DNA from 3 places in the Staphylococcus pseudintermedius genome. Region 1 is predicted to be linked to each of the others. Evidence: a T-box and tRNA genes for the amino acid it is inferred to sense, from the RefSeq annotation. Region 1 holds a T-box; the other regions hold tRNA genes.
The links. The T-box of region 1 lies ahead of P3U61_RS05505 (valine--tRNA ligase). A T-box ahead of a tRNA ligase gene usually reads a tRNA of that ligase, here a tRNA-Val.
Positions count from the first base shown of each region.

Region 2: it has a tRNA-Val gene. The T-box ahead of P3U61_RS05505 (valine--tRNA ligase) is inferred to sense a tRNA for this amino acid. The anticodon was not compared.
Region 3: it has a tRNA-Val gene. The T-box ahead of P3U61_RS05505 (valine--tRNA ligase) is inferred to sense a tRNA for this amino acid. The anticodon was not compared.

Region 1 is NZ_CP120150.1:1,162,806-1,171,165, reverse strand. It holds gene radC (RadC family protein) at 1-47, opposite strand, end outside; gene P3U61_RS05515 (prepilin peptidase) at 44-682, opposite strand; gene P3U61_RS05510 (bifunctional folylpolyglutamate synthase/dihydrofolate synthase) at 957-2,225, opposite strand; gene P3U61_RS05505 (valine--tRNA ligase) at 2,237-4,867, opposite strand; T-box leader at 4,906-5,128, opposite strand; gene P3U61_RS05500 (DNA-3-methyladenine glycosylase I) at 5,187-5,735, shown strand; gene P3U61_RS05495 (AbrB family transcriptional regulator) at 5,820-6,902, opposite strand; gene hemL (glutamate-1-semialdehyde 2,1-aminomutase) at 7,161-8,360, opposite strand, start outside.
Region 2 is NZ_CP120150.1:2,321,916-2,330,275, forward strand. It holds rRNA gene P3U61_RS11010 (23S ribosomal RNA) at 1-1,170, opposite strand, end outside; rRNA gene P3U61_RS11015 (16S ribosomal RNA) at 1,563-3,114, opposite strand; tRNA gene P3U61_RS11020 (tRNA-Ala) at 3,248-3,323, opposite strand; tRNA gene P3U61_RS11025 (tRNA-Pro) at 3,341-3,414, opposite strand; tRNA gene P3U61_RS11030 (tRNA-Arg) at 3,424-3,500, opposite strand; tRNA gene P3U61_RS11035 (tRNA-Leu) at 3,512-3,600, opposite strand; tRNA gene P3U61_RS11040 (tRNA-Gly) at 3,609-3,683, opposite strand; tRNA gene P3U61_RS11045 (tRNA-Lys) at 3,699-3,774, opposite strand; tRNA gene P3U61_RS11050 (tRNA-Thr) at 3,781-3,856, opposite strand; tRNA gene P3U61_RS11055 (tRNA-Val) at 3,859-3,934, opposite strand; rRNA gene rrf (5S ribosomal RNA) at 3,944-4,058, opposite strand; gene lysS (lysine--tRNA ligase) at 4,470-5,957, opposite strand; gene dusB (tRNA dihydrouridine synthase DusB) at 5,980-6,972, opposite strand; gene folK (2-amino-4-hydroxy-6-hydroxymethyldihydropteridine diphosphokinase) at 7,017-7,502, opposite strand; gene folB (dihydroneopterin aldolase) at 7,495-7,866, opposite strand; gene folP (dihydropteroate synthase) at 7,856-8,360, opposite strand, start outside.
Region 3 is NZ_CP120150.1:730,054-738,413, forward strand. It holds rRNA gene P3U61_RS03245 (23S ribosomal RNA) at 1-1,442, shown strand, start outside; rRNA gene rrf (5S ribosomal RNA) at 1,521-1,635, shown strand; tRNA gene P3U61_RS03255 (tRNA-Asn) at 1,645-1,719, shown strand; tRNA gene P3U61_RS03260 (tRNA-Glu) at 1,721-1,792, shown strand; tRNA gene P3U61_RS03265 (tRNA-Val) at 1,802-1,877, shown strand; tRNA gene P3U61_RS03270 (tRNA-Tyr) at 1,898-1,981, shown strand; tRNA gene P3U61_RS03275 (tRNA-Gln) at 1,986-2,060, shown strand; tRNA gene P3U61_RS03280 (tRNA-Lys) at 2,064-2,136, shown strand; gene rocF (arginase) at 2,514-3,419, shown strand; gene cdaA (diadenylate cyclase CdaA) at 3,651-4,457, shown strand; gene P3U61_RS03295 (CdaR family protein) at 4,458-5,390, shown strand; gene glmM (phosphoglucosamine mutase) at 5,418-6,773, shown strand; gene P3U61_RS03305 (mannitol-1-phosphate 5-dehydrogenase) at 6,899-8,005, opposite strand; gene P3U61_RS03310 (PTS mannitol transporter subunit IIA) at 8,005-8,360, opposite strand, start outside.

The sequences.
Region 1 (8,360 bases):
CGCTCTTTTGGTTTCTCATTGGATGATAAATCTTGAATGCGTGTCATAAAAATCCTCCATAAAATGAAATCAACTGTGGGTATATCGTAGAAACGGTAACAAATGCGGTGAAAATAGCAGGCGCAAGTGGTACTCGGCGTTGGTGTATCCAATTAAACATAAATGAAATCGGTAATAGTATACAGCCTATTGGAAAAATGAGTTCTAAAAAGAAGAGTAAAAACGGTACAGGAAAAAAGAAAATGATGATAAGAAATAATTTAATATCGCCCATACCCACATAATTTTGTTGAATGCACCCTATCAAAAAAGTAGTAACCCAAAGTAACAGGTGTGGCACATCTATATAGAAAGACGGATGAAGTGCGACTAACAAAATGGATATTAAACAAAGGAATCTGTGAAGAATCAACTGTGTACGTATATCAACAATTGCAATTGTGAGTAATAGTAACGCCATGACATAAAACGTCTCAAGCGGAATGTATACAGGTAGTAATAGCGGATAAATAATAATGCACCCCCCTAAAACTTCGCCTATAAAAAGGGATATTGGAATGCGTTGTCGACAAAAACGGCACCTTCCCTTTAACGCACAGTAACTTAGGATAGGTACTAAATCGAGCAGCTTTAACTCATGCTGACATGTTTGACACTTTGATCTTTGTAAGCAATGTCGCATGCTTAATGAAGGATGATCAGCGAATTGCAGTAAAAAACTCATTAAAATACTGCCTACAAAAAATAAGGCGACGATTATTCTAGACACCTCCTCAACACCGTCGAAACTTTAATTCACGACAGCAACATTTCATTGAATGCACTTATTATATGCGCATCCATATGAAGAGTCAAATCGCCAAAAAACACTTTTTAAGTCGAAAAAAACGTATATGATAAAAAACCACCTTATATGTATCTCGATTTTTCGGAATACATACAAAGTGGTTCGATTTTTATGAATTAAAGTCAACTTTAGATTTCACTTCACTGATGAAATAAAGACTACCTGTAATGAGCAATGCATCACCATCGTAGTTGTTTATAAATGAGATGTAATTATCGACCATTGATTTTTGTCCAAATTCAATTTCATCATATAACGTTTGCTTAGGAAGTGCTTTTGGAAAATCAAATCCTGTCACATAAATATGCTTTGCGATACTTTGGAAAGCATCTAACATATGATGAATCGGCTTCCCCTCAATAGCTGCAAATAAGACGTCTACTTTCGCTACATCGTAATACTTCTCAATTGTGTCCACTAATGCGTCAACACTTTCTTTATTATGTGCACCGTCAATTATGATAAGCGGTTCTTTAGAGACACGTTCAATACGACCTGTCCAATACGCATGTTCAATCCCTTCAATCATTTTGTTGAAGTCTAATTGAATTTTTTCTTGCTCATACAACTCAATTAACGCAGTAATTGCAAGTGCTGCATTTTCCTTTTGGTGTTCGCCGACCATGTGTAATGCTAAGTTCTCTAATTCGTAATCTTTATAACGATATGTAAATTCATCGTCTTCTGATTTGATAAAAATATCACGATCGAATTCTAAAGCTTTCGCATCTAATCGTTCAGCGATATCTCTAAAATACTTCAATGCTTCTTCATTTTTAACAGCGTAAACAATTGGCGTATGCGGTTTAATAATTGCCGCTTTATCTTTAGCAATGTCTAGATACGTTTGACCGAGAATGTCCGTATGATCTAAACCGATACTCGTCAAAATACTCATCAATGGCTGTATCACATTTGTAGAATCATTTTTGACACCTAGACCTGCCTCAACGATAACGATATCAACTGGATGAAGCTCGCCGAAATAGAGATACATCATTGTTGTAATGATCTCAAATTCGGTCGCAACTCCTAACTCAGTTTGTTCTTCCATCATTTCACTGACAGGTTTCACACGAGCCACTAGCGCTACTATATCTTCGTTTGTAATTGGTAAACCATTTAAACTGATTCGTTCATTAAATGTTTCGATATATGGAGACGTAAAAGTACCCACTTGATAATCATTTTTGAGTAAAGCTTCACGTAAATAAACAACCGTAGAACCTTTACCATTCGTCCCACCGACATGAATAGCTTGGATATTCTGTTGTGGATTACCAAGTTTATCGAGCATCCATTCCATACGTTTTACACCTGGTTTAATGCCGAATTTTGTTCTTTCGTGTATCCAATATAAACTGTCTAGATAATTCATAACTAAGACTCCTACGCTTTTAATTGTTCAATTCTCGCCTTGACACCATCATATTTCTCTTGATATTTCACTTGCTTTTCTTTTTCTTCATTAATGACGTGCTCAGGTGCTTTATTCACAAAATTCTCGTTTGATAATTTCTTATTAACACGATCTAACTCTTTTTGCCATTTTTGTAAATCTTTCTCTAGACGTTCTAATTCCTTGTCCATATCAATCAAACCTTCAATAGGTAAAATGACTTCACCAGCAGCAACGACTGTTGTCATCGCTTTATCAGGAATGTCGATTTGTGTTTCTATTTCAAGCGTACTTGGATTACAGAAACGTTCCAAATAATGTTGATTCGTCTTCAATAATTGTTGGATCGTTTCATTTTTAGCTTGAATTTTAATTGGAATTTCTTTAGATAGTGGTGTATTCACTTCTAAACGCGATTGACGTACTGCTTTAATGATTTCAACTAATTGTTCCATCACATCTTTACTTTCTTCAAACACGAGCGATGCATCCACTGTTGGCCATGCACTTGTCACGATAGATTCACCTTCATGCGGTAAATTTTGCCAAATGTGTTCAGTGACAAACGGCATAAATGGATGTAATAGACGCATAATACGATCTAAAGCATAACTAAGTACAGAGCGTGTAACGTTTTTCTGAACCTCATCGTCACCGTTCATTGGAATTTTACTCATTTCAATGTACCAGTCGCAGAACTCATCCCAAATAAAATTATACAATACGCGTCCCACTTCGCCAAATTCATACTTGTCGCTCAGCTGTGTGACAGTGTCAATCGTTTCATTCAAACGTGTTAATATCCATTGATCTGCAACTGATAAATCGCTCGATAAATTAATATCTTCAAATTTGAATGAGTCACCAATATTCATCAAACTAAAACGCGCGGCATTCCAAATTTTATTAATAAAGTTCCAAACAGACTCTACTTTTTCTGTTGAATAACGTAAATCGTGACCTGGTGAAGACCCTGTTGCCAAGAAATAACGTAAGCTGTCGGCACCATATTGATCAATGACGTCCATTGGGTCCACACCATTACCTAATGATTTACTCATTTTACGACCATCTTCAGCACGGACTAAACCATGTAATAATACGTCGTTAAATGGTTTTTGACCTGTGAATTCTAAACCTTGGAAAATCATACGCGCAACCCAGAAGAAAATAATGTCGTAGCCTGTTACTAACACATTCGTTGGATAAAAACGTTGATAGTCTGCTGCGTCTTCATTTGGCCAACCAAGAGTTGAAAACGGCCATAATGCACTAGAGAACCACGTATCTAGCACGTCTTCATCTTGTGTCCAATTCTCAATATCTACAGGTGCTTCTTCGCCTACATAAAGCTCTCCAGTTTCATTATGGTACCACGCTGGAATTTGATGCCCCCACCAAAGCTGTCTCGAAATTGTCCAGTCACGGATTTCTTCCATCCAACGATTAAATGTCTTTTCAAAACGCGGTGGTACAAATTCGATGCGGCCATTTGTTTTTTGATTATTTAAAGCTTGTTCTGCTAGTGGAGCCATTTTAACGAACCATTGTGTTGATAAGTATGGCTCAACAACAGCGCCCGAACGTTCAGAGTGGCCTACCGAATGGACATGGTCATCGATTTTAATAACTAAACCTTCTTCTAACAAGTCTTTAACGAGCTGTTTACGGCATTCAAAACGATCCATGCCTTCATATTTGCCCGCTTCAGCATTCATGCGCCCTGCTTCATCCATGACAACAATACGTTCTAAATTATGACGATTCCCTATTTCAAAGTCATTCGGGTCATGTGCAGGTGTTACTTTCATTGCACCACTACCAAATTCTTTATCGACATAGTCATCTGCAATAATCGGTAATTCACGACCAACGACAGGTAAAATCACAGTCTTACCGATAACATCTTGGTAACGTTCATCATCTGGATTCACGACAATCGCAGTATCTCCTAACATCGTTTCAGGACGTGTCGTAGCAATTTCCATGTAGCCTTCACCGTCAGCAAACGGATATTTAAAATGATAAAACTTGCCATTGACGTCTTCGTGAACAACTTCAATATCAGAAAGTGCGGTTCTCGCAGCTGGATCCCAGTTAATGATACGTTCGCCACGATAAATCAATCCTTTGTTATACATATCAACAAAGACTTTACGGACAGCTTGACTTAATCCTGAATCCAATGTAAAGCGCTCTCTAGAATAGTCTAAACCTAGACCTAACTTTGCCCATTGTTGGCGAATAAATGACGCATATTCTTCTTTCCATTCCCATGCCTTTTCAAGGAACTTTTCACGACCAATATCATGACGAGAGATACCTTCTTCTCTCATTTTCGCTTCTACTTTCGCTTGAGTTGCGATACCTGCATGGTCCATGCCTGGCAAGTAAAGCGTTTCATAGCCTTGCATACGTTTCATACGTGTTAAAATGTCTTGTAATGTCGTATCCCACGCGTGACCTAAATGCAACTTTCCTGTCACATTCGGTGGTGGAATCACAATAGTATATGTAGGTTTATCTGAATGATCACTTGGTTTAAAAAGTTCTTGGTCTAGCCATTTTTGATATCGACCCGCTTCAACTTCTTGCGGGTTATACTTCGGTTTCATTTCCATTAAAAATCCCTCCATTAAAATAAAAAAACACCTGTCCAAAATAGGACGGATGTTCCGCGGTACCACCTATATTCAATAGTGCAAACAAATCTCTACACTACTGCTCTCTTATGATTAACGCTCATGACACGCTTTAACCTACTCTTAGTTCAATTAAAGTTCAAAACGGGCTACCTTCAGTTATAACTTTTATGCATTTCCAGCTCCCATGCACTCTCTATAAAAAGCGAATAACATACTCTTCCCTAACACTATTTTTAATTTCATTCTTATAGTATACTGAAACGACAATGAAGTCAATACAAGGAGGAATGAAAACGTGAACCCATGTGCATTTGGTACAAAAGATCCACTTTATCTCGATTATCACGATCACTGCTGGGGCAAACCACTCTATGATTCACGCGCTTTATTTGAGTTGTTAGCCTTAGAATCACAACATGCGGGACTTTCTTGGTTAACGATTTTAAAAAAGAAAGAAGCCTATCAACAAGCATTTCATCATTTTGATCCCCATCAAATTGCACAAATGCGTGATGAAGATATTGATGCATTAATGGTATTTCCAAATATCGTACATCATCGTCCAAAATTAGAAGCCATCGTCGCACAAGCGAAAGGTTATATTCAAATTGAACAAGATTACGATAGTTTCAGTTCGTTTTTATGGTCATTTGTCGATGGGGCACCGATTGATTTTAAATATCAATCTGTAGAAGAACGCATCACCGTCAATGATACAGCTATAACATTATCAAAAGCATTAAAAAAATATGGTTTTAAATTTATTGGTCCTGTTACTACATTTTCATTTATGGAAGCTGCCGGCCTTTATAACAGCCATTTAGTATCATGTCCCAACCGCTAAACCATATTAGATCAATCTATTTCACATACCCATCAATAACATTGCGCAATATAAAAGGACTTGGACGTGACATTATCCAAGCCCTTAATTGAAATCATTTTTATTGTTACGCTCTAAACATTTTAAATACACACTGACTAATGGTGCTATTAAAAATAAAATAAAGAATATACGGAAAATATGATAACTTGAAATCATCGCAACGTCCGCTCCGATATCCAATGCGACTAAGACGATTTGACTCATCCCACCTGGTGCCGCGCCGAGGAATAATTCATCAATAGAAGCATGGTTAATGAATTGTACAAGATAAACCATTGCTAACGCTCCAAAAATGAGCATGACATTTTGATAAGCAATTGCTACTGCAATTCTCCCTTTTAATTGATCGGTTAAATGCGCAATTTGAATACCGACACGAATCATATAAATAATTTGCGCACCTGCAATAATAGGTGCATCAAGTGTGAATGTAAGGTTCGTTACAAAATTCCATATGACTAACACAACAATAGGTGCCATCAACATTTTTGTAGGGAAATGGATCCACTTCATCAGTATATAAACGACTGCAATCCCTAAAGCAATGATTACAATATGTTGTATCGTTAAAACATCTGTTAAATATTGTACATTTGCTTCAGTGACACGATTCGAATGATCAGTTTTAAAGAAAAATGATATTAATGGCACTAATAACACGACAAAAATGACACGTGACGTTTGTGTCAGACTCACGACAAGGATGTCTGCTTTTTTATTTTCTTCAGCCATTACAATCATCTGACTCAACGCCCCTGGGATGACGCTTAAAATTGCCGTTTCACGATTGACATGTGCAATTTTTCTAAAACCAATGGAGACGACAAGTGCTAACAATAATATGAGGACACTCACTAAAACAATTGCGAGCCAATCATCTTTAATATCACTTGTCACGCTTCTTGTAAATGAAGTCCCTATTTGAACTCCGAGCATAATTAAACCCAGTTCACTCAACCAAAGCGGCCATTGAACATCGCGTTTTAGTACTTTTACGACAAAAATACTTGCCAAAATGGGCCCGAACATCCATGGCAACATGATATGCAATGCAAACAAGAGCCAACCAAACAAAATCGCAATGACGAGTACAAGTAAATTATTGAACATTTTATTTTGTACCATGGCCTCGCCTCCTAATTTTTCATCACAATGAGGAGTACGGTTAACACAGTTGCGGTATGACCTCACTCCACTCATAGCAACCATATATTATACGCTTTTCTATTGAACATGCAATTCGTAAAACTCATACGCTAGAATTGCGATAAATGATGATCACTAGCATACAAAAAACGTATGATAGTAGGCTTCAAATTTACACCATTAGAAAAAAAGAGGTCGGGACCACATCAATCCCCACCTCATCTAAGTTGTATTTAATTATTTTCCGAGACGTTCTAACGCAACATCGAAAGCATGCAATGTTTTTTCAATGTCTTCTTTTGTATGTGCTGTCGATAAAAACATACCTTCAAATTGTGATGGTGGCAAGAAAATACCTTGTTCAGCAAGTTCACGATACAATTGACCAAATAATTCTAGATCAGATTGATTTGCCTCTTTAAAGTTTGTGACTGGCCCTTCATTTAAGAAGAATCCAATCATCGAACCTGCTCGATTTACTGTTAACGGCACTTGATGTTTGGCGAAGATTTCAGTTAAACCTTCTTCTAACATATCACCAAGTTCATTAAAGTAATCATAGCTTTCTGGTGTTAATTGGCTTAAAGTCATATAACCACTCGTCATTGCAAGCGGATTACCTGATAATGTACCTGCTTGATAAATATCGCCGCTTGGTGCAATATGATCCATAATTTCTTTACGCCCACCGAAAGCACCAACAGGTAGACCGCCGCCAATCACTTTGCCTAGACACGTTAAATCAGGAATGACGTTAAAGTAGCCTTGTGCACAATTGTAACCTACGCGAAAACCTGTCATCACTTCATCAAAAATAAGTAAAGCGTCATTTTCTTTCGTAATGTCGCGTAACCCTTGTAAGAAGTTGTTAATCGGTGGTACGACACCCATGTTTCCTGAGACTGGCTCTACAATGACCGCTGCGATATCATCACCAAACTCTTCAAATGCGTATTTCACCGCTTCAAGATCGTTATAAGGCACCGTAATTGTATTTTTCGCCGTACCTTCTGGAACACCAGGTGAATCTGGCAAACCTAACGTTGCAACTCCTGAGCCGGCTTTAATTAATAACGAATCACTATGACCGTGATAGTTACCTTCAAATTTAATGATTTTATTTTTGCCAGTATAACCACGTGCTAATCGTAATGTATCTAATGTTGCCTCTGTTCCTGATGACACCATCCGCACTTTTTCAATGGAAGGCACACGTTCAATCACTAATTCAGCCAAACGGTTTTCTTCTAATGTTGATGCGCCAAAGCTTGTACCACGTTCGACAACATCATGAATCGCTTCAATTACTTTAGAATCACGATGACCTAAAATAAGCGGTCCCCAACTGAGCACATAGTCGATATATTCATTTCCGTCAATATCATAAATACGGCTTCCTTCACCACGTGACATAAAAATCGCTGGTGTGTCTACTGA
Region 2 (8,360 bases), 1.2 Mb from region 1:
CGGCGCAGTGTCACTCGACTAGTGAGCTATTACGCACTCTTTAAATGATGGCTGCTTCTAAGCCAACATCCTAGTTGTCTGGGCAACGCCACATCCTTTTCCACTTAACATATATTTTGGGACCTTAGCTGGTGGTCTGGGCTGTTTCCCTTTCGAATATGGACCTTATCACCCACATTCTGACTCCCAAGTTAAATTATTTGGCATTCGGAGTTTGTCTGAATTCGGTAACCCGAGAGGGGCCCCTCGTCCAAACAGTGCTCTACCTCCAATAATCATCACTTGAGGCTAGCCCTAAAGCTATTTCGGAGAGAACCAGCTATCTCCAAGTTCGATTGGAATTTCTCCGCTACCCTCAGTTCATCCGCTCACTTTTCAACGTAAGTCGGTTCGGTCCTCCATTCAGTGTTACCTGAACTTCAACCTGACCAAGGGTAGATCACCTGGTTTCGGGTCTACGACCAAATACTCATTCGCCCTATTCAGACTCGCTTTCGCTACGGCTCCACATTTTCTGCTTAACCTTGCATCAGATCGTAACTCGCCGGTTCATTCTACAAAAGGCACGCCATCACCCATTAACGGGCTCTGACTACTTGTAAGCACACGGTTTCAAGTTCTCTTTCACTCCCCTTCCGGGGTACTTTTCACCTTTCCCTCACGGTACTGGTTCACTATCGGTCACTAGAGAGTATTTAGCCTTAGGAGATGGTCCTCCCAGATTCCGACGGAATTTCACGTGCTCCGTCGTACTCAGGATCCACTCAAGAGAGAATTCGTTTTCGACTACAGGATTATTACCTTCTATGATTAACCTTTCCAGGTTATTCGTCTAACAAATTCTTTTGTAACTCCGTACAGAGTGTCCTACAACCCCAATAAGCAAGCTTATTGGTTTGGGCTCTTCCCGTTTCGCTCGCCGCTACTCAGGGAATCGATTTTTCTTTCTCTTCCTCCGGGTACTAAGATGTTTCAGTTCTCCGGGTCTGCCTTCTTGCATGCTATGTATTCACATGCAGATAACACGACATAACTCGTGCTGGGTTTCCCCATTCAGAAATCTCTGGATCAAAGCTTACTTACAGCTCCCCAAAGCATATCGTCGTTAGTAACGTCCTTCGTCGGCTTCTAGTGCCAAGGCATCCACCGTGCGCCCTTAATAACTTAATCTATATGATATTTTGGCAAACGTTCGCATTCGGCTTCATCACTTCACATTCACTCAGTTACTTACGCGCAGTAAGCGCCTTCGCTCATGCTTGTGATTCATAGACTGACAAACGTTTTCAAAACATCATGTCGTCTACCGAAATACAATTTTTTCCAAAATCACCAGTTATTAATTATGTGAGTCGTCATTTGACGACTAGCGATAATTTTTTGTTTCAAGCTTTTAAACGCTTGTCACTCGGTTTTGCTTGGTAAAATCTATACTTACTTATCTAGTTTTCAATGTACAAATCATTCTGAACCCTCAAATGAATGAGCATTCAAAACTGAATACAATATGTCACGTTAATTCGCTTATCACCTGATGGTGATATTCCGTATATTATCCTTAGAAAGGAGGTGATCCAGCCGCACCTTCCGATACGGCTACCTTGTTACGACTTCACCCCAATCATTTGTCCCACCTTCGACGGCTAGCTCCAAAATGGTTACTCCACCGGCTTCGGGTGTTACAAACTCTCGTGGTGTGACGGGCGGTGTGTACAAGACCCGGGAACGTATTCACCGTAGCATGCTGATCTACGATTACTAGCGATTCCAGCTTCATGTAGTCGAGTTGCAGACTACAATCCGAACTGAGAACAACTTTATGGGATTTGCTTGACCTCGCGGTTTCGCTGCCCTTTGTATTGTCCATTGTAGCACGTGTGTAGCCCAAATCATAAGGGGCATGATGATTTGACGTCATCCCCACCTTCCTCCGGTTTGTCACCGGCAGTCAACTTAGAGTGCCCAACTGAATGATGGCAACTAAGTTCAAGGGTTGCGCTCGTTGCGGGACTTAACCCAACATCTCACGACACGAGCTGACGACAACCATGCACCACCTGTCACTTTGTCCTCCGAAGAGGAAAACTCTATCTCTAGAGCGGTCAAAGGATGTCAAGATTTGGTAAGGTTCTTCGCGTTGCTTCGAATTAAACCACATGCTCCACCGCTTGTGCGGGTCCCCGTCAATTCCTTTGAGTTTCAGTCTTGCGACCGTACTCCCCAGGCGGAGTGCTTAATGCGTTAGCTGCAGCACTAAGGGGCGGAAACCCCCTAACACTTAGCACTCATCGTTTACGGCGTGGACTACCAGGGTATCTAATCCTGTTTGATCCCCACGCTTTCGCACATCAGCGTCAGTTGCAGACCAGAAAGCCGCCTTCGCCACTGGTGTTCCTCCATATCTCTGCGCATTTCACCGCTACACATGGAATTCCACTTTCCTCTTCTGCACTCAAGTTTTCCAGTTTCCAATGACCCTCCACGGTTGAGCCGTGGGCTTTCACATCAGACTTAAAAAACCGCCTACGCGCGCTTTACGCCCAATAATTCCGGATAACGCTTGCCACCTACGTATTACCGCGGCTGCTGGCACGTAGTTAGCCGTGGCTTTCTGGTTAGGTACCGTCAAGATGTGCACAGTTACTTACACATTTGTTCTTCCCTAACAACAGAGCTTTACGATCCGAAGACCTTCATCACTCACGCGGCGTTGCTCCGTCAGGCTTTCGCCCATTGCGGAAGATTCCCTACTGCTGCCTCCCGTAGGAGTCTGGACCGTGTCTCAGTTCCAGTGTGGCCGATCACCCTCTCAGGTCGGCTACGTATCGTCGCCTTGGTAGGCCGTTACCCCACCAACTAGCTAATACGGCGCGGGTCCATCTATAAGTGACAGCAAGACCGTCTTTCACTGTAGAACCATGCGGTTCAACATGTTATCCGGCATTAGCCCCGGTTTCCCGGAGTTATTCCAGTCTTATAGGTAGGTTACCCACGTGTTACTCACCCGTCCGCCGCTAACGTCAAAGGAGCAAGCTCCTTATCTGTTCGCTCGACTTGCATGTATTAGGCACGCCGCCAGCGTTCATCCTGAGCCAGGATCAAACTCTCCATAAAAGAAGTAAGCTTGATATAGCTCGTTGATTGTTTAAGTCAATCACTCTCGAAAGTACTTTTGAAGTACTCAAATTATTGGAATTAACGTTGACATATTGTCATTCAGTTTTCAATGTTCATTTCAAATATATAATGGTGGAGACTAGCGGGATCGAACCGCTGACCTCCTGCGTGCAAAGCAGGCGCTCTCCCAGCTGAGCTAAGCCCCCATGTTATTTTACAGAAGTCGGGAAGACAGGATTTGAACCTGCGACCCCTTGGTCCCAAACCAAGTGCTCTACCAAGCTGAGCTACTTCCCGTTATTAAGATGGCGCGCCCGATAGGAGTCGAACCCATAACCTTTTGATCCGTAGTCAAACGCTCTATCCAATTGAGCTACGGGCGCATAATTAAAGATGGTGCCGAGGACCGGAATCGAACCGGTACGGTGATCTCTCACCGCAGGATTTTAAGTCCTGTGCGTCTGCCAGTTCCGCCACCCCGGCAAAAATAATGGAGCAGAAGACGGGATTCGAACCCGCGACCCCGACCTTGGCAAGGTCGTATTCTACCGCTGAACTACTTCTGCTCAATAGTATTCGAATGGTGAGCCATAGAGGATTCGAACCTCTGACCCTCTGATTAAAAGTCAGATGCTCTACCAACTGAGCTAATGGCTCATAAAATGGTGCCGGCCAGAGGACTTGAACCCCCAACCTACTGATTACAAGTCAGTTGCTCTACCAATTGAGCTAGGCCGGCAATGGTGGAGAATGACGGGATCGAACCGCCGACCCTCTGCTTGTAAGGCAGATGCTCTCCCAGCTGAGCTAATTCTCCATATGTAATGCCTGGCAACGTCCTACTCTCGCGGAACGTAAGTCCGACTACCATCGGCGCTAAAGAGCTTAACTTCTGTGTTCGGCATGGGAACAGGTGTGACCTCTTTGCCATTGTCACCAGACAATAATTATTTTATTAAGTAGCTTATCGGCTACCTTTTTATAATACATGTTTTGCAAATACTTTTCAATAGTTAATTTTACACTTTGTTTAAGTTTTTTACAAACATTTTAAATTTGTTTTGCCGTTCAATTTGACGACTTTTATATAATACTCAATTATCTTTTCAAAGTCAACACTTTTTAACACCTTTTTTTAAAATAAATTCAAACCGATTTGCATGACCATTTCTGTGCCCACCACATGTGAAACCAACCTAGTCTCGCCATATCCATTCACCATGCATCATAGTATTCTCTCCTCTACACATCGCAATATGAAGTGTCCCTCGTGTTCATCCTTTTCTCCTTTACTAAAGCTAAAAAACGCCTGTACACTGAATAGACAATGTACAAGCGATTAATAATACATCTTATTTTTGGCGCATATATGGGAATAATAACACGTCACGAATAGATGGAGAATTCGTTAATAACATCACGAGGCGGTCAATACCGATACCTAATCCACCTGTTGGCGGCATACCGTATTCTAATGCCTCAATGAAATCCTCATCCATTTCATGTGCTTCGTCGTTACCTTGCTCTTTTTCTACTAATTGTGCTTCAAAGCGTTGACGTTGATCGATTGGGTCATTTAATTCTGTGAACGCATTCGCATGTTCGCGACCTACAATAAACAACTCAAAGCGATCAGTGAAACGTGGATCTTCAGGGTTCTTCTTAGCTAAAGGAGAGATTTCAATTGGATGACCATAAATGAATGTCGGTTGAATTAAAGTTTCTTCTACTTTTTGTTCGAAAAATTCATTTAGAATGTGACCATACTTCATATTATCATCTACTTCAATACCATGTGCTTTCGCTAATTCGTGTGCTTCTTTGTCTGATTTCACTTCATAAAAGTCTACACCTGTCGCTTCTTTAACGGCATCGACCATGTGTAATCTACGCCATTGTGGTTCTAAATTAATTGTTTCATCACCGTACTGAACTGAAGTTGTACCTAATACGCGACGAGCGATGTGTGCAACTAATTCTTCAGTTAATGACATAATATCTTTGTAATCTGCATACGCTTCATACAATTCAATCATCGTAAATTCTGGGTTATGACGTGTAGAAACACCTTCGTTACGGAATACACGTCCGATTTCATATACTTTCTCCAAACCACCTACGATTAAACGTTTAAGGTGTAGTTCGATGGCAATACGCATGTAAAGTGTTGCATCCAATGCGTTGTGGTGTGTCACGAATGGCTTCGCTGCAGCACCCCCTGCGATTTGATGCATCATTGGTGTTTCCACTTCTAAAAACCCTTTTTCATTAAGGTAATTACGCATTTCTTGAAGAATACGGCTACGATTAATAAATGTTTGCGTGCTTTCTTCGTTGGTAATTAAGTCAAGATAACGTTGACGGTAGCGTTGTTCAATATCTTGTAAACCGTGATGTTTGTCCGGTAATGGACGTAACGCTTTAGATAAAAGTTTGAATGACTTCGCTTTTACTGATAATTCTCCAGTATTTGTTTTAAACATAATACCTTCAACGCCGACAATATCACCTAAGTCTGCAGTATTCCAAATACCAAATTGTGCGTCACCCACTTGGTCTTTACGTACATAAATTTGAATTTGACCCGATAAATCTTGAACGTGCGCAAATCCTGCTTTACCTTTACCACGTTTTGTCATAATACGACCTGCAATTACCGTATGACTTTCCGTTTCTTTTTCAGCAAGTTCTTCTTTTGCGTATTGATCCCATTGAGCTTTTAACGTTTCCGCAGTTCCAGTACGCTCAAACTTCTCACCGAATGGATCAATCCCTAAGTCTCTTAATTCTTGTAATTTTTGTCGACGGACCTGCATTTGGTCATTCAATTCTTCTGTCATGCTTACCTCTCCTTTTCGCTTCTTATGCCTCTATTTTTTGTTTTTCCATTTGTTCATCACGGAATTCTGTTAAAATCTCAGTCATTTCGGCTAAGGTTTCTGCCTGGTTTAATGCTTTACGCGCTTTACCATTGCCTCTGACACCTTTAAGGTACCATGACGCGTGTTTGCGCATTTCCATAACGCCCACTTTTTCACCTTTTAAATCTACGAGACGATTCAAGTGTAATAAAGCAATCTCAATTTTTTCGTCGATTTGAGGCTCATCAATTAACTCGCCTGTTTCTAAATAATGCACCGTACGATAAATCATCCATGGATTGCCTAATGCTTCACGTCCAATCATGACTGCATCCACACCTGTCTCTTTAAGCATCTTTTCAGCAAGTTCTGGACTCGTAACGTCACCATTACCGATGACAGGAATGTTAACTGCTTCTTTCACTTGACGAATAATATCCCAATCTGCCTTACCTTCGTACATTTGAACACGTGTGCGACCATGTAGCGAAATCGCCGCAGCACCAGCACGTTCAGCAGCTTTTGCATTTTCAACGGCGAAGATATGGTCCTCATCCCAGCCGATACGCATTTTACATGTCACAGGCTTGCTCACACGTTCTGTTACCGCCGACACCATTTCATAAATTTTGTTCGGATCTAATAACCAACGTGCACCCGCTTCACATTTAATGATTTTTGATACTGGACAGCCCATATTAATATCAATAATGTCAGCTGTTGTATTTTTATCTACATATTCGGCAGCTTCGACTAATGTTTCTTTTTCACCACCAAAAATTTGTAACGATAATGGACGTTCATTTTCATCGATGTATAACATTTTCATCGTTTTTGGGTTGTTAAACAAAATCGCTTTATCGCTCACCATTTCTGCGCACACTAGCCCGGCACCGAACTCTTTTACAGTAAGTCGAAATGCTGAGTTACACACACCTGCCATAGGCGCAAGCACGACTCTGTTTTCAATTTCAACGTCGCCAATTTTCCACATTTCAAATTTCCTCCAATATATTCAAAGTCAATCACCAAAATCCATCACAATATTGCTTTATATTTTACTACTGTATCATCATGAGGTACGATCTGTTGAATTTTTTGGCCCGAATGCGGTTCGGTAACATTGGCAGCAATATCATTTAATGGTACCATCACAAAAGCACGTTCAGTCATACGCGGGTGCGGCACCGTTAAATCATCCTCTTCAATGATTTCATCGCCGTACAATAAAATGTCAATATCCATTGTACGTGGGCCCCATCGCACTTTACGTACACGATGTAACTCTGCCTCAGTTTCTAAAGCGACCTTTAACAAGTCTTGTGCAGAAAGTTGTGTTTGAATGTGTAAGCATAAATTCAAAAAATCAGGTTGTTCTGTATATCCGACCGGCTTCGTTTCATAAATAGGTGAAATCGCAACAACATTAATCTTGTCATGAGCATCTAATAAATCAATCGCTGCTTTTAACTGTGCTTCTCGGTCACCCATGTTACTGCCTAAACCTAAATACACATCAATCATGGTGATTCGCCCTCACAATTTCTACACCGACCCCTTGATAATAACCAGGTATAGGTGGATTTTTTTTAGTGATTCTAACTTTCGTTTCCATTACACGATTATAGTGTGAATTTATACGTAATGCAATACGTTCCGCAAGATGTTCAATTAATTGCACAGCAGAACCATGCATAATGGCTTTGATATCTTCATATACTTCACCGTAATGTACAGTATCTTCCACGCGATCAGACGTACCTGCTACACTTAAATCCACTTTCATTTCAACATCAACGGTAAAAATTTGACCGATTTCATTTTCTGCAGGGAGCGCGCCATGATACGCATAAAATTCAAGTCCTTTTAAAAATATTTTATCTTCCATCTTCATATCCTTTCAACGCATCCATTGTTTTGGCCAATCGTGCATTCATTAAAACATTATGTACACGAACACCATGTACACCTTTCATAATACCGTAAGCTGTTGTGGCTGCCGTCGCTTCATCGCGCTCATCAACTTGATTGTCGCCACCGAGTAAAAATTTAATCAAACGCTTTCGACTCGTCGCTAACAAAACTTTATAACCTGTTGCAACAAGTTCATCTAACCGTGACATCACTTCTTGTTCTTCTTCACGCGTTGTCGCAAATCCAATACCCGGATCAAGCCAAATACGTTCACGATCAATCCCGGCGAGCACCGCTTTATTCGCTTGCTTTAATAACATGACAAGCATTTCGTCCATCACCGGTACGTTCCGCTCGCCATCACCATTATGCATTAAAATGACTTCTGCGTCGTATTTCGCAACCACTTGAAACATGCGTGAATCATAAAGCCCTGCCCACTGATCATTAATCATTGTAGCACCCGCT
Region 3 (8,360 bases), 430 kb from region 1:
GATAGGCGAAGCGTGCTGTTGGAGTGCACGTCCAAGCAGTGAGATTGAGTGTTAGGCAAATCCGGCACTCTTAAGATTGAGCTGTGATGGGGAGAGGAACTTGTTCCTCGAGTCGTTGATTTCACACTGCCGAGAAAAGCCTCTAGCTAGAATAACGGTGCCCGTACCGCAAACCGACACAGGTAGTCAAGATGAGAATTCTAAGGTGAGCGAGCGAACTCTCGTTAAGGAACTCGGCAAAATGACCCCGTAACTTCGGGAGAAGGGGTGCTCTTTGAGGTTCACGCTTCGAAGAGCCGCAGTGAATAGGCCCAAGCGACTGTTTATCAAAAACACAGGTCTCTGCTAAACCGTAAGGTGACGTATAGGGGCTGACGCCTGCCCGGTGCTGGAAGGTTAAGAGGAGTGGTTAGCGCAAGCGAAGCTACGAATCGAAGCCCCAGTAAACGGCGGCCGTAACTATAACGGTCCTAAGGTAGCGAAATTCCTTGTCGGGTAAGTTCCGACCCGCACGAAAGGCGTAACGATTTGGGCACTGTCTCAACGAGAGACTCGGTGAAATCATAGTACCGGTGAAGATGCCGGTTACCCGCGACAGGACGGAAAGACCCCGTGGAGCTTTACTGTAGCCTGATATTGAAATTCGGTACAGTTTGTACAGGATAGGTAGGAGCCTTAGAAGCGTGAGCGCTAGCTTACGTGGAGGCATTGGTGGGATACTACCCTAATTGTATTGGATTTCTAACCCGCAGCACTTATCGTGCTGGGAGACAGTGTCAGGCGGGCAGTTTGACTGGGGCGGTCGCCTCCTAAAGAGTAACGGAGGCGCTCAAAGGTTCCCTCAGAATGGTTGGAAATCATTCATAGAGTGTAAAGGCATAAGGGAGCTTGACTGCGAGACCTACAAGTCGAGCAGGGTCGAAAGACGGACTTAGTGATCCGGTGGTTCCGCATGGAAGGGCCATCGCTCAACGGATAAAAGCTACCCCGGGGATAACAGGCTTATCTCCCCCAAGAGTTCACATCGACGGGGAGGTTTGGCACCTCGATGTCGGCTCATCGCATCCTGGGGCTGTAGTCGGTCCCAAGGGTTGGGCTGTTCGCCCATTAAAGCGGTACGCGAGCTGGGTTCAGAACGTCGTGAGACAGTTCGGTCCCTATCCGTCGTGGGCGTAGGAAATTTGAGAGGAGCTGTCCTTAGTACGAGAGGACCGGGATGGACATACCTCTGGTGTACCAGTTGTCGTGCCAACGGCATAGCTGGGTAGCTATGTATGGACGGGATAAGTGCTGAAAGCATCTAAGCATGAAGCCCCCCTCGAGATGAGATTTCCCAACTTCGGTTATAAGATCCCTCAAAGATGATGAGGTGAATAGGTTCGAGGTGGAAGCGTAGCGATACGTGGAGCTGACGAATACTAATCGATCGAAGACTTAATCAACATAATTGTTCATAAGGTAATGCTTGTGATAAATATACTTACTATCTAGTTTTGAATGTATAACATTCAACAACTTAATCTGGTGCCAATGGCAAAGAGGTCACACCTGTTCCCATGCCGAACACAGAAGTTAAGCTCTTTAGCGCCGATGGTAGTCGGACTTACGTTCCGCGAGAGTAGGACGGTGCCAGGTTAAGATTGATCCACAGTAGCTCAGTGGTAGAGCTATCGGCTGTTAACCGATCGGTCGTAGGTTCGAGTCCTACCTGTGGAGCCATGGCCCCTTGGTCAAGCGGTTAAGACACCGCCCTTTCACGGCGGTAACACGGGTTCGAGTCCCGTAGGGGTCATTGATATATGGAGAATTAGCTCAGCTGGGAGAGCATCTGCCTTACAAGCAGAGGGTCGGCGGTTCGAACCCGTCATTCTCCACCATTTTTAATTGCATACATATCGGAGGGGTAGCGAAGTGGCTAAACGCGGCGGACTGTAAATCCGCTCCTTCGGGTTCGGCAGTTCGAATCTGCCCCCCTCCACCATCGATGGGCTATAGCCAAGCGGTAAGGCAACGGACTTTGACTCCGTCACTCGCTGGTTCGAATCCAGCTAGCCCAGCCATAAGAGCCATTAGCTCAGTTGGTAGAGCATCTGACTTTTAATCAGAGGGTCAGAGGTTCGAATCCTCTATGGCTCACTTTCAAACCTTATTCCAAATGGGATAGGGTTTTTATTTTGGGTTCTAGCCCTTTTCTCCTCCTGCTATTAGCAACGCCACATCCAGTACGTGCATCTCGAACACCGCTCAGCTCGGTGCTCTTTTTCTAACAAAATTTAAAATGAATAAAATCTACAGTTTCATTCATATCCAATCGTCGTACACATAGTTTATAGTTATAAAAATTCATTAAAGCACATATAGTTAAATCCTATACGACTTCTACATAATTACAGCACTTGAATTCAACGGTCTAAACAACTATTCTGAAATTGTATGCATATTCAATTGATTTAAAGGGGCAATTGAGATGCAGACATTGTTAAATGAATCATTAAAAAAAGGGGAGACAACAAATGAATAAAATTATAGAACTCATCGGTGCACCCACTACATTTGGGCAGAAAAAGCTAGGTGTTAATTTGGGGCCAGATGCTATTCGATATGCTGGGGTGTTACCTCGTTTAAAACGTATCGGTCATGAGGTCATTGACACAGGGAACGTTGACGTTCCTCCTGTGGATATTGAGAAATTCATGTCTCAACAAGAGGGTTTACAAAATTATGAAGAGATTCTCGCTTTCTCAAAATCATTAAAGGAAAAAGTGTCGGACAGTATTCGTCAACAACATTTCCCCGTTATTTTAGGGGGTGACCATTCGTTAGCTATTGGTTCGATCTCGGGTGTTGCAGAGCATTATGATCACTTAGGTGTCATTTGGTATGACGCACATGGTGATCTGAATGTACCAGAAGAATCGCCATCCGGTAATATGCACGGGATGCCATTACGTATTTTGGCGGGTGAAGGGGATGAAAAGCTCGTTCAACTTGGTGGCTTTGCACCTAAAGTGAAACCAGAAAATATTGTGCTAATCGGTATGCGTGATTTAGATTTTGGTGAACGTGAATATATTAAGAAACATCAAATTCGTACATATACGATGGCTGATATTGATGAGCGGGGTATTCGTTCAGTCATTGAAGAAAGTATTGCATATTTAAAAGATAAGACTGATGGTGTGCATTTATCATTAGATGTCGATGCTTTAGATCCTAATGAAACACCGGGTACAGGTACGAAAGTTTCAGGTGGCTTAACCTATCGTGAGAGTCATTATGCATTAGAATTACTCAATCAATCCGGCATGATTACATCAATGGATATTGTTGAAGTGAATCCACTTTTAGATGTAGAAAATCATACTGCAGAACAAGCCGTTGCTCTGTTAGGTTCATTTTTTGGCGAAACATTGTTATAAAGTATCATTTAAAATATGAATGTTAAATATTGAAACGAGGTAAGGCGCAAGTATGTCATCTTTATCTCGTTTTTGATTTGTTGTTCAGTTGAATTCATCCTATTTTACATAAAACGATTGAATATATCGAATGAAATATTTAAAAGTGATTTATTTTTACTCTGATATGACAAACGCTTATGAACATTGGTATAATAAGGAACATGGGAATAGATTACCGGAGGAGATACTATGCAAATTTCACACCTCTTTGAAAATTTAAGCACGCTTGAGGTCATCACAGGTATTCTAGATTTATTAATTGTATGGTATGTCATTTATTTACTGATTACAGTCTTTAAAGGGACGAAAGCAATTCAATTATTAAAAGGGATATTATTTATACTTGTAGGGAAAGCAATCAGTGAATACTTACAACTGACAACGACTTCGAGACTTTTTGATTTGGTATTACAATGGGGGTTCTTAGCCATTATTGTAATTTTCCAACCTGAAATTAGACGTGCGTTAGAACAACTTGGGAGAGGGAGCTTGTTCAAACGCTATGCCACGACGTCTACAGTAGAAGTGCCCAAATTAGTGGATTCAGTCTCTAAAGCCGTGCAGTATATGGCCAAGCGACGGATAGGTGCGTTAATTGTCTTTGAAAAAGAAACCGGTTTACAGGATTACATCGAAACGGGTATACCGATGCATTCTGACATTTCACAAGAATTATTGACGAACGTCTTTATTCCGAACACGCCATTACATGATGGCGCGATGATTATTCAAGGTGACAAAATTGCAACAGCGGCCAGTTATTTACCGTTGTCAGATAGTCCGAAAATCGCGAAAAGTCTCGGCACACGTCATCGTGCAGCAGTTGGAATTTCAGAAGTTTCTGATGCCTTTACCGTCGTTGTGTCTGAAGAGACGGGATCAGTTTCTGTCACATTTGATGGGAAATTGAGAAAAGATATATCACCTGAAGTGTTTGAAGAACTATTAACAGAGCATTGGTTTGGCTCACACTTTGGAAAGAAAGGTGTGAATTAGATGTTAGAATCAAAATGGGGCTTACGTTTTACTGCTTTCATTTTAGCATTGCTCTTATTTTTATCAGTCAATCACGTGCTCGGTGATTCGTTTAATACAGACAGTGTTTCCAATGATGGGAATAAAACGATTAAAAATGCACCGGTTGAAGTGATTAACAACGATAAAAGTCTTTATATCTCTGGCGCGCCTGATACGGTTGATGTCGAGTTGAATGGACCGCAATCTAAAGTGTTACGCGCACAAAAAACAGAAGATTTTAAAGTTGTGTTAGATGCGTCAAACATTCAACTAGGTGAATATTCGCTAGACTTCCAAGTGCGTGGCTTAGATAAAGATATTAACTATCGTGTTTATCCGAAAGATGTCACAGTCTCAGTTGAGAAAAAGGAAACGAGAACATATCATATTGAGCCGAATGTGAGTCCATATGTGATTGATCCCAATTTCAAGATTACAGATACATCGGTGTCACCAGATACGGTAAAAATCACAGGGGGCAAGGCACAATTAGACCGCATCGCATTTGTGAAAGCAAGTTTCCGTAATGAGAACAATATTTCAGAAAAGACCACGGGAGAAGCGAATATTTCAGTTTTTGATAAGAACATGAATAAACTGGATGTGCAAGTCGATCATCCGACAGTTGATTTAACTGCAGAAGTGGAACCTTATTCCAAAAAAGTTAAATTAGACGTGTCGACAAAAGGAACCCCTGCAGATGGTATCAATATATCGAGTATTGATCTGGAGTCAGATGCGATAGAAATATTTGGAAACCGTCATGATTTAGAGAAGATCAATGAAATTAGTGGTGAAATTGATGTGAAAGGTGTTTCATCTGATACAGAACGGGAAGTAAAGCTAGACTTACCGAAAAATGTGACGAAAACATCACCAGAAAAATTAAAAGCAAAAATAAATGTAGAATGATGAATGAAATAAAAGGAGATTTGATTTATGGGTAAATATTTTGGGACAGATGGTGTAAGAGGCGTTGCGAACAAAGAACTCACACCTGAGCTCGCTTTCAAGTTAGGTCGTTATGGGGGATATGTTTTAGCACATAACGAAGATAAAAAACATCCACGTGTCCTTGTAGGTAAAGATACACGTGTTTCAGGTGACATGTTAGAACATGCATTAATTGCAGGTTTAGTTTCTATTGGTGCTGAAGTCATGCGTTTAGGTGTCATTTCTACTCCAGGTGTGGCTTATTTAACAAGAGAAATGGGTGCAGAGTTAGGTGTGATGATTTCAGCTTCACATAACCCTGTTGCGGATAATGGTATTAAGTTCTTTGGTTCAGATGGCTTCAAATTGTCAGATGCGCAAGAGAATGAAATTGAGGCATTATTGGATCAAGAAAATCCTGATTTACCACGTCCAACAGGTAAAGATATTGTGCACACATCGGATTATTTCGAAGGCGCACAAAAATATTTAAGTTATTTAAAATCAACTATCGAAGTGAATTTAGAAGGCTTAAAAATTGCATTAGACGGTGCACACGGTTCAACAGCAGCACTAGCACCATTTTTATTCGGTGACCTTGAAGCAGATACAGTGACAATTGGCTGTAATCCAGATGGTTACAATATTAATGATGAGACAGGTTCGACACACCCACAAGCGTTAGCACAAAAAGTCGTCGATAATGAATGTGACTTTGGCTTAGCATTTGATGGTGATGGTGACCGATTAATCGCAGTCGATGAAAAAGGTCAAATTGTCGATGGTGATCAAATTATGTTTGTTATCGGACAAGAGATGGCGAAAAATCAAGAATTGAACGATAATATGATTGTGTCAACAGTGATGAGTAACTTAGGTTTCTACAAAGCATTAGAAGCAGAAGGTATTCAATCTGATAAAACAAAAGTCGGTGATCGCTATGTTGTGGAAGAAATGCGTCGTGGTCACTACAATTTAGGTGGCGAGCAATCAGGTCATATCGTTATGATGGATTACAATACAACAGGGGACGGTTTATTAACTGGTGTACATTTGGCAGCAGTTGTGAAACGTTCAGGTAAAAAGTTGAGTGAACTTGCAGGTCAAATGAAGAAATATCCGCAATCACTTGTGAATGTTCGTGTAACGGATAAATATGGCGTAGAAGACAATCAAGACGTCAAAGCTGTAATGGATGAAGTTGAAGCAGAAATGAATGGTGAAGGTCGAATTTTAGTTCGCCCATCAGGTACAGAACCACTCGTACGTGTCATGGTAGAAGCTAAAACTGACGAAGATGCACATGGCTTTGCAGAACGTATTGCAAAAGTAGTAGAAGAAAAAATGGGCTTAGACGCTTAAAAATAATGCCCCCTCTAACAAGTGTCATGTGTACCTTGTTAAGAGGGGGAGGTTTTTGTTTGAGAAATTGAGACCAAACAATTGATAAAAAAGCTGGGATGCGCAATTCCCGGCTTTTTTTAATGTTATGATAATTTTTGATATTTGTTCGCAATAGCATGTGCTAATTGGTCATCTAATTCAGCATGTTCTTGTAAAAACGTTTCAACACCGACTGCTTGAATCCGTTCTTCTTTTTGAACAGCTTCTGGATCTTGTGCATCTTTGTACACGAGGGCATAAGCTGCAAGTTGTGTTAACGCATCATGTGGTTCATTGGCTGCATATAGTGCTTTCAATGGTTTCATAATACGGTCTTGTGGACCTAGTTTTCTTAAAACACCGCGTCCGACACGTTGAATGTCATCTGACAAATATTTATTGTGGTATCTGTCGATGATTTTTTGACGATATGCGGCTTGTTCTTCTACAGAAAAGTCAAATGTGTTGGTAATATAACGACTTGTTTCTGTTAATGTAAGTTCTAATGCTTTTACAATTTTGACATCTTTAACCGCTTCTAAAATCGTTTGATGACCGAAATACTGACCTGCATAAGCAAGGTAAGCATGACCTGTATTCACTGTCAGCAATTTACGTTCGATATAAGGTGTGAGCGCATCTACATATTTCACACCGTCTAATTGTTGACCGTGCCAAGTGTCTTGTTCGATTACCCACTCGTAAAATGGTTCTACTGTTACATCTAAAATATTGACATTGCGTTGCATAGGGACGATACGGTCTACGGCAGCATTAGAGAAATGAATGTTGGCATCTAATGTATCTACTTCATCTAAAATTGCTGCTTTCAATGCATCTGTCGCATTAATCGCATTTTCACAAGCAACGATGTTCACAGGTGTTGTACGCGTTTTTAAAATCGGTGCTAATGATTTTGCGATGATTGGTAAAATGTTGACACCTACTGCAGTTGTAATCAAATCTGCTTCTAAAATCGCATTTTTAAGTGCTTCTGGTTCTTCAGCAGAATGAATGGCATTGACGTTTTGAATTGTCGTCTTCGTTTGTGTCTCATCAGCGAGTGTCACTTCATAAGCTTGTTCTGCTTTAAGGGTATTGACGATATCTGTATTAACATCCGCAAATGTCACGTCAAACTGGTTGTCTGCAAGGATAAAGCCAATAAAACCACGACCGATATTACCCGCTCCAAAATGAAGTGCTTTCATTATGCATCCGCCTCCTCGAACACTTGACGAATTGCTTGTGGAGATGCAGCATTAACAATTTTGTGTATATTCTCTTCTTCACTGAATGTCATTGCAATTTGTGATAATAAGTCTAAATGTTCGCCATCTTTACCAGCAATACCAATGACCACTTTCACTTCTTCACCGTTCCAGAGTAAGCCTTCAGGAATTTGTAATAATGATAAACCTGATGCGATCACTTCATTTTTCGCTTCATCTGTGCCGTGTGGAATAGCTAAAGCGTTACCCATAAATGTTGATACAATTTGTTCACGGTCTTTCATCGCTTGTACATAACCTGCTTTAACGACACCACTGTCTACAAGTAGTTGTC